2 regions of the Sporosarcina contaminans genome follow, and region 2 is predicted to be linked to the other one. Evidence: a T-box and tRNA genes for the amino acid it is inferred to sense, from the RefSeq annotation. Region 2 holds a T-box; the other holds one or more tRNA genes.
What was found. A T-box is a leader RNA that pairs with one kind of tRNA and senses whether it is charged. The one in region 2 lies ahead of serS (serine--tRNA ligase), so its partner is inferred to be a tRNA-Ser.
Positions count from the first base shown of each region.

Region 1: it encodes a tRNA-Ser, which carries the amino acid that the T-box ahead of serS (serine--tRNA ligase) is inferred to sense. The anticodon was not compared.

Region 1 is NZ_JBHTLT010000125.1:8,977-16,442, forward strand. Features, by position in the region: gene ACFQ38_RS15580 (DedA family protein) at 1-468, opposite strand, end outside; gene asd (archaetidylserine decarboxylase) at 566-1,345, opposite strand; gene pssA (CDP-diacylglycerol--serine O-phosphatidyltransferase) at 1,514-2,047, shown strand; tRNA gene ACFQ38_RS15595 (tRNA-Ser) at 2,181-2,271, shown strand; gene ACFQ38_RS15600 (hypothetical protein) at 3,309-3,497, shown strand; gene recQ (DNA helicase RecQ) at 3,776-5,554, shown strand; gene ACFQ38_RS15610 (MFS transporter) at 5,623-6,783, opposite strand; gene ACFQ38_RS15615 (diaminopimelate dehydrogenase) at 6,948-7,466, shown strand, end outside.
Region 2 is NZ_JBHTLT010000106.1:3,539-11,004, reverse strand. Features, by position in the region: gene pdxS (pyridoxal 5'-phosphate synthase lyase subunit PdxS) at 1-197, shown strand, start outside; gene ACFQ38_RS13005 (hypothetical protein) at 510-668, shown strand; gene ACFQ38_RS13000 (NUDIX hydrolase) at 1,039-1,617, shown strand; T-box leader at 1,671-1,885, shown strand; gene serS (serine--tRNA ligase) at 1,953-3,227, shown strand; gene ACFQ38_RS12990 (hypothetical protein) at 3,291-3,593, opposite strand; gene tadA (tRNA adenosine(34) deaminase TadA) at 3,758-4,240, opposite strand; gene ACFQ38_RS12980 (deoxynucleoside kinase) at 4,335-4,970, shown strand; gene ACFQ38_RS12975 (deoxynucleoside kinase) at 4,967-5,635, shown strand; gene ACFQ38_RS12970 (YibE/F family protein) at 5,736-6,050, shown strand; gene ACFQ38_RS12965 (aspartate kinase) at 6,118-7,466, opposite strand, start outside.

The DNA.
Region 1 (7,466 bases), on a different contig from region 2:
GAAATAGCCTATGGATAGACAAATAATAGAAGAGATAAACGTACCAATCGCGGCAAACAGCAAGTATGTTTTCATCTCCATGTTAGCTGTGCCCGATAAATAACAAACGATATGCCGCATGCCCGGTACGAAATAGCCGATCGTAACCGTCAAAGCACCGTATTTTTCAAAGTATCGTTCGACAATTTTCAACCTTTTTGGTGAAAGACTAATCCATTTGCCATATTTCTGAATAAGTGGCTTACCAATTTTCCTTCCTAACGTATAGGTGAATATGGTGCCTGTCATAACACCTAAAATTGTAAGAATCATGGCGATGAAATAATTAAACGTGCCAATTGCTGAAAGGTGGCCGATAAACGCGACGATAATTTCGTCGGGCACTGGCAAGCCGAATATGCCAAGTGCCAAAAAAATAAAGGTGGAAAAGTATCCATAATGGACGATCAATTCTTGAAGCTGTAACATTTTCATTCCCCATCTGTTTGTAATCTCGTAGTAAACATCTTTTGGATGTGTAATGCACATCTTTTATTCAGAAAGCAATCAGAAAGCATGAAGTTCACTATACACTCCATTCTCCGACTGCCTGCCCCAATTTCACTTCCGTATTTGCGGAAATTAAAGGTGTAAATGAGTCATTACGCTCCATAAACAAAATGACGGTCGATCCGAAAGAAAAATATCCGAAATCCTCGCCTTTTTTACATTCCTTCGATGAATCGTTTATATGGATACTATTGACGTTCAAAGCACCGACTTTGACGACAGCAATTCTTCCGAAAGAAGTCATCATTTCGGAAATGAGACGGTAGTTCGTTGCAAAAGGTCTATTGCCTAAGCGTAAACCTAAATCATTTACCGGAAATGAGGTCGTGCCTAATGCATATCTTGATAGCAATTCACCGTCTATCGGGTAATGAAAATGATGATAATGGCTTGGAGAAAGGTAAAAAATGAAAAAAAATCCGTTTTTATAAGGGATTGCCCTCTTTTCATCCCCAAAAATATCTTTTATACTATATAGATGGTCCTTAATTTTAAATGATTGGTTAGGGCCGATTTTTTCAGCGGCGCTCACAAAGCCATCGACCGGAGAAATGATAATATTGCTTCTTTCATCAATATGGCGGGAACCTTTTTTCAAGTTGCGCGTAAAATATGCTTGAAGGCTGTCATAATATGCCACCGGAAATTCTGCTTCATCTTGATTGATGCGGTATGTTTTTGCGAAAGGCCTAATCAGCTTGCGGCTGAAGCGTGAGCGGGTGATAAATTGCAACATCGATGAAGACACTGGATGACCAGTCAATTCGACGAAATAGTTGAATAGCGCTTTTTTCATGACATCATTCTCCAATGCTTAAATATCCGAATTGGATAAGTATAATGAAGTACAAATAGTTTTAGAACTTCCGTATACGATAATAGCTGATTTGTCGATATTTATCTACCATATTATAGACAGAAACTGTCATGCAACATAAATAAAATATAGAATGGAGGGAATCTTATGTTTTTATCGAGATATTTTGATTATACGAAGTTAAAAGGACAAATGGCGAATGCAATTACATTGCTGAATCTCAGCTTCGGAATTATTGCTATTATTCTTATTGCGAAAGAACTTAGTCATATGAGCCTTGTTTTTATTTTCTTGGCGGCTTTGTTTGACCGGTTTGACGGCCTCGTTGCAAGACGCTTCCATTGTGAATCCTTATTCGGGAAAGAATTGGACTCGCTAAGCGACCTCGTATCGTTTGGTGTAGCACCGGCGTTATTGATTTACATGACTGATTTATCGTCGATGCTTTGGGTCGGGATCGGAGCGACCGTTTTCTACATTCTATCTGGTGCTGTTCGTCTCGCACGTTACAATGTAAAAGAGTTTGACGGATCTTTCTATGGCCTTCCAATTACAGTCGCTGGCGTTATATTGGCATTATGTTATTTCTTAAGCCCTTATATGGCAGCTCCTTATTTCGTTATCATCATGGTCGTATTAGGCATCATGATGGTGAGCAATTTCAGGATCGCAAAAATATAAATATGCGAGGTGGTCACTGTCGTGGAAAGTACAAGCATCTTTCCCGACAGCTTGATCATTTCATATCTTTTTTCAAATTAAAAACTTTACAGGATCGATTGAAATTTTATATAATAAATTTTGTGATCCATACGGAGATGTACCCAAGAGGCTGAAGGGGACTGACTCGAAATCAGTTAGGGCGTTCACGCGCCGCGGGGGTTCAAATCCTCTCATCTCCGCCATACATATTCAAGCTTTGATATGACAACCTTTCTGAAAGTACTAGCATACTTTTGGAATAAAAGGGTTGTCATTTTGTTTTAAAATGCACAATTTGCGCTGGTCGTCAGTCGATTTCAGCTTTGTTTTCATGATCCTCAAGTCTTAAAAAAACAGCAGCTGTAAACAAACGTTTGGAATGTTTCAGGCGAATTAATGATTGTCAATCCATTTTTCACCTGTAATTTTTTCAAATAGTTCTGCTGACTTACTATTTGTTAATTGTGCGTATTTGCTTTCACCTTCTATAATAAGTTCCACTTTATCTTAGTCTGGACTAATCCATAGGTCATAAATTAACTTTTTTGAACCAGATTCTTCATTTTCCTTTAAATAGAATTTGTAATGTGGATAGCTTGCCATTTCTACTTTTGAATTTTCTCATCTAATGTCACTACGTATTTCTTTGATTTTTTGTATTTCATGATCATTAGTTATTTCTTTGATATGTTCATATTTATCTCTTCTCCTAAACGTTTTTCTACTATAATCTTTAATTCCTTATTCTGTTCTATAATCCCATTTTTCTCATTTTTAATTCAATTGGAACACCCTGCAATAAGAATTGACAATACACTAATACATGCAATGAACTGTTTGTAATGTTTTAGTACGGTCACTCCTCGCATAAAATTTGACGAGTATTATTTAGAGAATTTTCGGGGAGTTGCTTGCATGTATAAATCACAATGCCCTTAATATAATAGTCAATTCTTGCTCGCCTGGGAGTGGGACTTTCGGATAGGTTATCGATTGTAAGCAGCATTCAGGAACATCCAGCATAAATTATCAAATTGTAAATAATACGCCTGCTGCATAGGTTGGTTATATTAGGGAAGAGGCTAAAAAAATTCTGCAACGCTCTCATATAGGTAACTAATAGGGTTTGAACTCGGAATTGTGTACCGGGATCAGACCTTTTGCATTCTTCACCGAAACATTTCATTTTCTTTGGATGAACTGCCGCCTCTCTGTTATTCTATAAGAAGGAATGATGTAAATGTCCGGACCATCTTCAAAGCAATTGCAAGCTTATCCCGCAATCCATAAGGGCAGACTTTCCGGTGCTGTCAGCAAGATGGAACTGCCGTTCGACTATTTGCAAATATATAAACTGCTAACCGTACCGCCGATGAGCGGATCGATTTTTGGAAAACGAGAGCAATTGGCCATGGAGATGCGGAATTAGAAGGTTTACATAAGGAAATTACAGCCTAGCCTATTGAAACGATCGTCGACTGACAAAGGACGATGATTTACAGCGCGTCAATTTGAAAAATGTAAAGAAGTATGGGGGCTAAGCCCATCTGTGCTACGGGAGTTTTATGCAACGATAGAAGTGAGTGAATTCCTTAGCAGGGAAGAAGTACGTTTGTTGTTAGAGTAAAGCCCGCACCGCTTTTTGGTGCTTTTTTCTTTGAGTATTTCGTTAGACAGACGCTATTACAAAATCTATTAAAAAAAGAGGTGATTTCAATCGAACGTGCATTATCTGTTCTCTCATCCTATTTTGGTTTTTCTTCATTCCGAACAGGTCAGGAAAATGCTATCCGCAACGTTTTGAATGGAAAGGACACGCTCTGTGTCATGCCAACTGGGGGCGGGAAGTCAATATGCTATCAAGTGCCTGCCCTCATAATGGAGGGAACTGTATTAGTCGTTTCTCCCCTTATTTCATTAATGAAAGACCAAGTGGATGCTCTCCATCAAGTCGGTATTCCAGCTGCTTATATTAATAGCACGTTATCCAGTGAGGAGTATTTTGGTACGTTGGAAAATGCGCAAGCAGGTATGTATCGGCTGTTATACGTTGCTCCTGAACGTTTCGATTCCCCTTCCTTCATTCAACAGCTCAGCAAAATGGAAATACCGATGATCGCAATTGATGAGGCGCACTGTATTTCCCAATGGGGACATGATTTCAGGCCGAGCTATCGGATGATGAGCAAAGTGATTGGAGCATTTGAGAAAAAACCGATTGTCCTTGCGTTGACCGCGACTGCAACCCCAGCAGTGCGTGATGATATATGTGAACAGCTTCGCATTGATCCGGAACATACCGTAATGACCGGCTTCGAACGAAGTAACTTAACCTTTTCTGTCATTAAAGGACAAGACCGGGAAAAATATGTGAAAGATTATGTAAAGAAAAATGAAGGGGAAGCTGGTATTATTTATGCGGCTACCCGCAAAGCGGTCGATCAGTTGTATACCGTCCTGAAAAAAAGTGGAACGCCTGTTGCAAAATATCATGCGGGGCTTTCTGATTTGGAACGTCAATCTGAGCAGGACCGATTTTTGATGGATGAGGCAAAAGTGATGATTGCAACGAATGCATTTGGAATGGGCATTGATAAATCGAATATTCGCTATGTGATCCATTATCAAATGCCAAAAAATATGGAGAGCTATTATCAAGAAGCGGGGCGCGCAGGAAGAGACGGACTGGATAGTGAATGCACATTGCTTTTTTCTTCGCAGGATGTGTTAACCCAACGTTTTTTAATTGATCAATCGCAGGAAAGCAATCGTATTCCTGCCGAGCTTGAAAAATTGCAGTCAATGGTAGATTACTGCCATACGGAATCATGCTTGCAAAAATTCATCATTTCTTATTTCGGAGAAACAGACTTGGAAGATTGCGGAAAATGTGCAAATTGCACAGATACGAGAGAAGCTTTTGAAGTAACAGTAGACGTACAAAAGGTGCTATCTTGCGTCATCCGCATGGGTCAGCGCTTCGGTAAGACGATGATTGCGCAAGTACTGACTGGCTCCCGCAATAAAAAAGTGTTAGAATTTAACTTTGATCAGCTGTCGACATACGGTTTAATGAAAGACCGTAATACGAAGGAAGTCTCCGATTTCATTGAATTCATCATTTCCGAAAATTATTTAGGTGTAGAAAATGGACAGTTTCCTATAATATATGTAACGGAACAAGGAAAAGATGTGTTAACTAATAAAGTGAAAGTATTCCGAAAAGGATCAGTTGAAACGAAGCAAATAACGAAGGAAGATCCGCTGTTCAATCAACTCCGTGCCCTTCGTATGCGCATGGCACAGGAGGCTGGAGTTCCACCATTCGTTGTTTTCTCCGATAAATCGTTGCATGACATGGTTGTGAAAATGCCGAAAACCGAAGAGGAATTTTTACAGGTGAACGGCGTTGGAGCAGCTAAATTGGAAAGGTATGGAGAAGCATTCATAGAAGAAATAAAATCTTTTGCAGCTCAGTCTGTGTAGCAAGACTGATTGTCCGCATAATCGAAAAAGCAGAGATGGAGCATATCGCCCGATCTCTGCTTTCTTTTTTATTTTGATGGATCAGTTAGCTGCAAATTCCTTTTCATCCCGAAAACCGTATAAAGGGCAACCACCAACAATACGATACCTGTTACGATAAATCCACCGTTATAGGATAGATCCAAATAGCCGATAATACTTGAGCCTACAACGACTCCAATTGAAAAGAACGCATAAAAATAACCATATGCTTTACCACGGAATTCTGGAGATGAAGAATCGATCAGCAAAGAGTTGATGGATGGGAATAAAAAGGCAAAGCCAACCCCGTATAATGCCATTGCGAAGTATAATAAGCTCATATCATCAGTTTGGCTTAAAAACAGCATGCTGACGCCCATTACGGAAATGCCGAAAGCCAAGGTGAGCATCGGCCGCGCCTTATCAAAAATCCGATTGATCGGCAAAAGAAAAATTAATATAGCAACGATTCCAAAAGTGCTCAGCAACATGCCACTCGTTTTCGTATCAAACCCCAAACCTTCTACTTTTAAAGGCAATACAAGCGCTAAAACACCTTGAGAAAACATTAGGAAGAATGCTCCAGCGAACGCACGAACCATACCTGGACTCTTGAATAAATACCGGACTCTGAAGTTTTTAGAATCGGCCTCCTGCTTTTTCTTTGCTACTGTAAACGAACGGAGTAAAAAGAACGCAAAAATAGCTAAAATAAGCATAATGGCTCCGTTGACAGCCATAATGAAGGGGGCGCCTGTTTTTGCAGCGACGATGCCGCTATATGCTGGCCCAATAATTGCCGCTGATCCAACGAAAGCTCCTGAAATAGCGACGCTTCTGCCACGCTTGGATTCCTTTGCACGATTCGCCAAAAAAGTAAACGCTGCTGGAACAATTAATCCTTCCATAAAGCCGTGGACTAATCTCACTATGAGCAAGGAGAGTGGATCATTCGCAAGCATATAGCAAAATAGTGAAAAGGCTGAAGCGAAAAGCCCGATCAATAGAACGATGAAAGGACCTCTCTTATCTGTTAAAAAGCCCGATATGACATTGCCGATCGTATTGGAAAACGAATACATGCCAACGACTAGGCCTGTTACGAAAGAGGAGGCACCTAAAGAAAGGGCTAAAGGACTCATAATGGGCAGTTGTGAAAACAGATCGAAAAATGAGAAAAAGACAATAAGATAAACAAAAATACGCATCGTAAAGCCCCATTTCAATTAATATACACTTCTTCTACTTTATCATGTTCTATGATTTAGGGAAAAGAAAGAGTCTGAACAGAAACAGAAATTATGGCAATCTGTCATCTATCAATATAGAATGAAAAATAGGCAATTAATTTCAGTTGAAGGATGTGGTTCGCATGGTAAGGAAAATAAAAATCGGAATTGTCGGATATGGAAATTTAGGAAGAGGCGTAGAATCAGCAATTGCACAAAATGATGATTTAACAATTGTTGGTGTATTCACAAGACGAGCCCCTGACCAGCTCCAATTATTGAATACCGATATACCGATCATCCCTTATGATGATATTTTACAGTACAAGGAAAAAGTAGATGTTTTAATTCTATGCGGCGGGTCGAAGGATGATTTACCGAAACAAGGCCCAAATCTTGCCGCACATTTTAACACAGTCGATAGTTTTGATACACATGCGAAAATCCCTGAGTATTTTGAGGCAGTGGATGCTTCCGCTAAGCCGAATGGAAAAACAGCAGTCATTTCCGTCGGATGGGATCCAGGACTATTTTCTCTGAACCGTCTTTTCGGTGAAGCAATTCTTCCAGAGGGGGCAACCTACACGTTTTGGGGAAAGGGTTTAAGCCAAGGTCATTCGGATGCAGTTCGTAGAATCGAAGGTGTTAAAGGAGCCGTTCAA
Region 2 (7,466 bases):
ATGGCGTATTCGTCGGATCTGGCATCTTTAAATCGGATAACCCTGAAAAATTCGCCCGTGCAATTGTAATGGCAACGGAAGATTTCCGGAACTATGCATTGATTGGTGATTTATCCAAAGATATCGGAACGCCAATGAAAGGTTTGGAAATTAGTAAGCTTCCAGAAAGCGAATTGATGGCAGGACGTGGCGTTTAATTCCAAGCAAATAGGGCCAGAGCATACGATGTGTGCTCTGGCTTTTTTATGGATATAAGTTTGTATTAAATGTTTTGAAACATTCAAAGGTACGATTCATAGTAACGTATTAAAGGATAATTGAATGGATGGTGAAACAGTGGATAAAATTTATTTAGTAAAATATTTGGTTAAATACGCTAAGGGATAGGAAGACATATGAAGAAGCGATTATGATCGTTCGTGCGGAGAGAAAGGAATAGCTGCAAATAAAGTCATTGAGCATTGGGGGAATCTAACAAAAGAACTTGCCTATGAAAATGCAGAAGGCGAATGACGACGTGGCACTTCGTACAAGTTTTGGACTGTTTTGAATTAGTGGATGAGATGGAAGGCAATATAGATTTCATAGAAGTGTATAGCAGGTATATTGTAGTGAAGGCAGGCACGGCGGCAGAAGATGTCATTCATGATTACTCGCTGGATAAATAAAGCAGATGGGGAGAAAAACTTTTTTGCATTGTAAGCACTGAATGATACTTATGGAGAAATAAATGAGTGTGTGAACCAAATTTATGCGCGGTTGTTGTCTTTTTGCTTGGCTGCATGAATTTTATGAGATCTTGAAGAACATTATGCAATTTTTAAGCTTACTTTTATCGTCAATAAATTTTATGGTCCGAGATGAAGTAAAGTAAAAGTAGCTGAGGCATCATTCAGCTCGGCGTAGTGATTTTTTTGGTTCCGCATGAGATGATATTGAATGGCAATGAATAACCGTATGTAGAACAACTATAGATTTCAAATATCGGATTGGCTATTGCAGGTATGCAGCCTTTTTGCTGAAGGGTGATGTCCATTGGTGGAACGACTAAAAGTATTTGATGAAAAGTATCAGTATTTGTATGATGAAAATCGGGATACGATTCATGAGAAAGGTTTGTGGCATGAAACATTCCATTGCTGGCTTATGGATGATGATCATGTATATATCCAAAAGCGTAGCGCTGATAAGAAGGAATTCCCTAATTTGTATGATATAACAGCCGCAGGGCATCTGCTTGCTCAAGAAGAAGTAATGGACGGAATTCGTGAAGTGGAGGAAGAGATCGGGATAAAAGTTGATTACTCGAAGCTGAGCAATATGGGGTTTGTCCAAGATACAATTCGGCTCCCTTATTTTATTGACAATGAATTTGCGAATGTATTCTTGTATCAATCAACTTTCATGCCGGATGATTTTATTTTGCAACAGGAAGAAGTCGATAGTATTCATGCAGTTGAAATTCAAAGCTTGGCAGCGTTGTTCCACGGTGAAGTAGCAAACGTGCGATGCAGAAACATTAAAACCGACGAGGTTTCAGAAATTTTGTTGACCGATTTTGTTCCACATGAAACAGAATATTTCCGCACGATGGCGAAACATTTTGTTATAAAATAGTTTCGAACCTTGCCAAATAGGGCAGGATATAGTAAAGTGTTCTTAATTTCAAATAGAAGACGATGATGGGAAGCAGTAACGAGCATGTTTTTTTAGAGAGAGCCGGCGGGTGGTGCAAGTCGGTAAAAAACACTTGTGAATCCGTCCCTGAGTAGCCGGGTTGAAATCTCAGTAAGCCCAGCCGGACATTGAACCGTTATTTCAAAGAGTGGATCAGCTATTTTGCTGGTCAATTTGGGTGGCAACGCGGGTAGTTCTCGTCCCTATTATGGGGATAGAGGGCTTTTTTTGTGTCCGAAAATTTTCGTCAACAATCATTTAAGGAGGAATCATCTATGTTAGACATTAAGTTGCTTCGAGCGAATTTCGATGAAGTGAAAGAGAAGCTTACGAAACGTGGAGAAGATTTGACGGACTTGGATAAGTTTGTTGGTCTTGATGAAAAAAGACGTGATTTGATTGCAAAAGTGGAAGTGCTTAAAGCGGAGCGGAACGAGGTTTCGCAAAAAGTGGCTGAAATGAAGCGCAATAAGGAAAATGCGGATGAGACAATCGCACGGATGCGTGAAGTCGGCGATGAAATTAAGAAGCTTGATGAGCAATTGCACCAAGTTGAAGAAGACTTGAATTATGTGATGATGCGTATTCCGAATATCCCGCATGAGTCTGTTCCCGTTGGAGATAGTGAGGATGATAACGTAGTAGTACGCACATGGGGAGAGAAGACTGAGTTCGGATTTGAACCGAAGCCACATTGGGAAATTGGCACAGATTTGAATATGCTTGATTTTGAGCGTGCAGCAAAAGTGACCGGCAGCCGCTTTGTCTTTTACCGCGGTCTTGGGGCAACATTAGAGCGTGCTTTGATCAGCTTTATGCTTGATTTACATGTGACGGAGCATGGATACGAAGAGATGCTGCCGCCATATTTAGTAAACCGTACGAGCTTAACGGGAACTGGACAGCTTCCGAAGTTTGAAGAAGATGCATTTTTGGTTGAAGAAGAAGATTATTTCCTAATACCGACTTCTGAAGTTCCTGTGACGAATTATTATCGTGATGAGATCCTTGATGGGGCACAGTTGCCGATCGCTTACACTGCGTACAGCACAAATTTTCGATCTGAAGCGGGATCTGCAGGCCGTGACACACGTGGGTTGATACGCCAGCATCAATTCAATAAAGTCGAGCTTGTCCGTTTTGTGAAGCCTGAAGAGTCTTATGACGAATTGGAAAAACTGACAGGGCATGCGGAAAAAGTGCTTCAATTATTGGGCCTTCCGTATCGCGTCTTGAAAATGTGCACAGCGGATCTTGGATTCACGGCGGCGAAGAAATACGATATAGAAGTGTGGATCCCAACACAAAACACGTATCGTGAAATTTCTTCTTGCTCCAATTTTGAAGACTTCCAAGCGAGACGTGCTTCAATTCGTTTCCGTCGCGAGCAAGGTGCGAAACCGGAATTTGTTCATACATTGAACGGCAGCGGGCTTGCAATTGGCCGTACGGTTGCTGCAATTCTTGAAAATTTCCAACAGGAAGACGGCTCTGTTATCGTGCCAGAAGTTCTGCGTCCCTATATGCGTGGAGTAGAAGTTATTAAGTAAAAAACAGTTATATTAACCCCTTAAAAGAAACAGATGAAGGTTGCGCACCTTCATCTGTTGTTTTTAATTGTTTCTTTTGCTGTTGGGAATATAAAATACCGATGACATCTCCATCTTTTTTAGAACCGCGACCGACAAAATAGTTGGACTCTCCTTTAATTGCTTGTAACGCTTTTTAAATTCGGTTGCGTCCGCCTCTTTATTTAAGTCATTATTTATTTCAGCAATATTGTCCACTTCTTCTACCTTATCAAAATTTCCTTTTGAGAATCCGGCTATATACTCCTGTGCTACAGCATCTAAATTGCCTTTAAGAACAATGGTATGCTGCACATCCCCGTTTTCAATTTCAATTGATCCAATCACTGTGGAGTCTCTTGGTATATAGAAGTCTTTTGGAAATTTATCAGACACCGGCAAATTTGCACCAAATTCAATTTTGTTTTGAATACCGTTACCCCTATCTCATGTCTACAAAACCTTAAAAAGACTGTAGACAAAGTAAAAAAATACTTTGTTACAGTCTGAAATTATTGTCTTTCTTGTTTCTTTTTCAAGCGTAGATTTCGGAAGAACGTTGACAGCATTTGCCCGCATTCATCCGATAATACGCCCTCAGCCACTTCGCATTCATGATTAAAGCGCGGATCATTTAGCAGCCGATATAAGGAATCAACGCAGCCGCCCTTTGGATCCCGTGCACCATAGACGACACGTGGTATTCTCGATTGTAAAATAGCGCCTGCACACATTGGGCAAGGCTCTAATGTTACGTATAAAGTAGTTTCTTCCAATCGCCAGCTGCCTAATGCTTTACAAGCATCTTGTATGGCGGATAATTCCGCATGTGTGACGGCATTTTGTGATGTCTCCCGCAAATTATATCCCTTTGCAATAACGTTTCCATCTTTTACGATGACGGCTCCAATTGGCACTTCACCAATCGTCTCCGCCTTTTTTGCTTCTTCAATAGCCATTCGCATGAATTGGCAATCTTGCTCAAACACATCCATTATTTTCGCTCCCGACTTAAAGGCAACTATGTTTCAATCTATCCCTATGGTAAAATAAAATGCAGAAATCGACAAATCAGAAGGAGATTATATTATGTCAGTGCCGTTTATTGCGGTGGAGGGCCCGATCGGCGTCGGCAAAACGACGCTAGCCATGGCGATTGCCGACGAGCAAAAATTCCATCCATTACGAGAAATTGTGGATGAAAATCCTTTTTTAAATAAATTCTACGAGAACATCGAGGAATGGAGCTTCCAGACCGAAATGTTTTTTCTATGTAACCGATATAAGCAGTTAGGTGATATAAAAAAGAATTACTTATCACAGCAAATTCCTGTCGTAGCTGATTACCATCTATTTAAAAACCTGATTTTTGCAAGACGTACATTGCCTGCTGAAGAGTTCAGAAAGTACGAAGAGATTTACCATATATTATTGCGGGACATGCCTGCACCGAATATCATTATTTACTTGCACGCATCGTTGGATACATTGCAGAAACGAATCGACATGCGGGGAAGAGATTTTGAAAAGCATATCGCTCCCTCTTATTTAGAACAACTGTCACTTGATTATGAGCAATTCATGATGGATTTTGAAAATACTCATCCTGAAATCATAGTACTTCGTTTTAATGGAGATGAATTAGATTTTGTGGATTCTGAAGAAGACTTACGCATGATTTTGCGACAAGTGGATGAGACGATACGAAAAGGAGAAACACGATGAATTTACGTGAACAATATGGGATTCCGAAAAACGCGGTCATTACGATTGCAGGTACGGTCGGAGCTGGTAAGTCAACGATGACAAAAGCGCTTGCAGATGCTTTAGGCTTTCGGACATCTTTGGAGAATGTAGATGAAAATCCATATCTTGATCGGTTTTATGATGATTTTGAAAAATGGAGCTTCCACTTGCAAATCTATTTTTTGGCGGAGCGATTCAAGGAACAAAAACGGATTTTTGAATATGGCGGTGGTTTTATTCAAGACCGATCAATTTATGAAGATACTGGCATCTTTGCGAAAATGCATAAAGATAAAGGAACAATGGACCCGGTCGATTTTGATACCTATACGAAATTATTTGACGCTATGGTTATGACGCCTTATTTCCCTCATCCCGATCTGTTAGTCTATTTAGATGGCCCTTTTGAGACAATTTTAAACAGAATTCAGGAACGTGGTCGTGAAATGGAGCAACAGACTCCGATTTCCTACTGGGAAGAGCTACATCATAGATATGAAACATGGATTGATTCTTTCAATGCATGTCCTGTGCTGCGCATCGATATTACGGAATACGATCTTATGAAAGATCCACATGAAGTGGAAACAATTGTCGAACGGATAGGCAATATGCTACATGTGTCGACAGCCTTGAAAAAATGAAACATGAAAGCATCGTGAATGATCAATCATTTGCGGTGCTTCTTTCGTTTTTATAACTATTGGAATCGATTTCGTAAAACTTTTAGCCTCGGTCATCATTATGGATGTAGCCATTTCCATAGCTTTTTCCATGCCTGAGATGCTCAAGCGGAAGCCATTCATGAATAGGAAGGAATTATTTAAATCGGGATTAACTGTTGGTAGGGATATTTGCGGATACGAATACGTTGTTTTTTTTGCGTTCTTTGGAGGCTATTTAGCACTGCTTTTATGGTTTGGGGAAATTGCCAACTTCAAAATATTTAGCGCAGAAATAATCGGGATTTTATGCGCTGGCATGGGAGTGGCAATAGGTTTGCCGCTCGCATCGGGGATTAACGCATATCTGTTAACTAAGAAAAGAAAAAAGCGGTAGGTACACACCATCGATTGTAAGTTTGTTAACAATCGATGGTGTTTTTTATTTGGTATAGAATTGTAAATTAAGAATGAATGTTAGCTGTTTCGAAGAATTCTGCATATAATTCTTTTAATATTTTCGTTTCATCCTTTTTCTTCACTCCGAAGACAAGGCTGACTTCAGAAGAGCCTTGATTGATCATTTCAATGTTGGCACCTGTACGGGCAATCGCAGTGGCAGCACGTGCAGCTAATCCGGTTGTATATTGCATACCTTCTCCAACAAGGACGATCATCGAGTAATCGTCTTCTACGATGACAGCATCCGGTTCCAATTCTTTGTGGATTCTTTCGACAATCCGTTCTTCTTTCGATTTCGTCAGGAATTTGCTGCGAATAATGACGGATAAATTATCGATACCAGATGGCGTATGCTCAAACGGAATTTCTTCTTCCTCAAAAATTTGCAAAAGCCTGCGGCCAAAGCCAATTTCAAGGTTCATTAAAAATTTATCGACATAAATAGTTGTGAACCCGCTGTCAGCTGCAATTCCGATAACTTGCTGTTCGTTATAGTCCCGTTCTTTCACAATTAATGTTCCAGGGGCACTAGGGTTATTTGTATTTTTGATAGCGACAGGGATTGATTTCCGGAAAGCAGGAATGAGTGCCTCGTCATGGAAAACAGAAAAGCCCGCATAGGCTAACTCACGCATTTCACGGTACGTCATCCTGTCGATCGCTACAGGATTCTCAATAACTGTTGGATTGGCTGCAAAAACCGAATCGACGTCTGTGAAATTTTCATACAATTCGGCTTCCACAGCTGCTGCAATGAGGGACCCAGTAATGTCAGACCCTCCTCGATTGAATGTACGAAGTGTTCCGTCCTCTGTAAATCCAAAAAATCCTGGGAATACGATGATGGCATGCTCATTTTTTAATGCGGATAGTCTTTTATCTCCTTCAGGTAATGCGCGAACCCGCTCCGGTCGGTTATTAACCAAAAGTCCAGCTTCTTTTGGATTGATGTATTTGGCATCAATACCAATGAATTGAAGATAGTTGGCGATTAGTTTCGCATTATTATCCTCACCGGCAGCTTTCAATGTATCTATGTACAAAGAAGAGTCCTCTTTATCTTGTGAGAGTCGGTATCGCAAGTCTTCTTCAATAATGTGTACGATTTGCTCAGAAAGACCAAGTCCTTCTGCGATGCCGCGATAGCGGTCTACGACTTCACATAATTCCTTTTCTGTATCTCCGTTGGACAGTGCTTTCTCGCCTAACCGAATGAGTAGGTCGGTCACCTTTATGTCATTCGAGAAACGTTTTCCAGGGGCTGAAACGACAACGATTCTACGATTGCTGTCAGAAGTTACAATATCAACAACTTTTCGAATTTGGTCGGCAGACGCAACGGAAGTGCCGC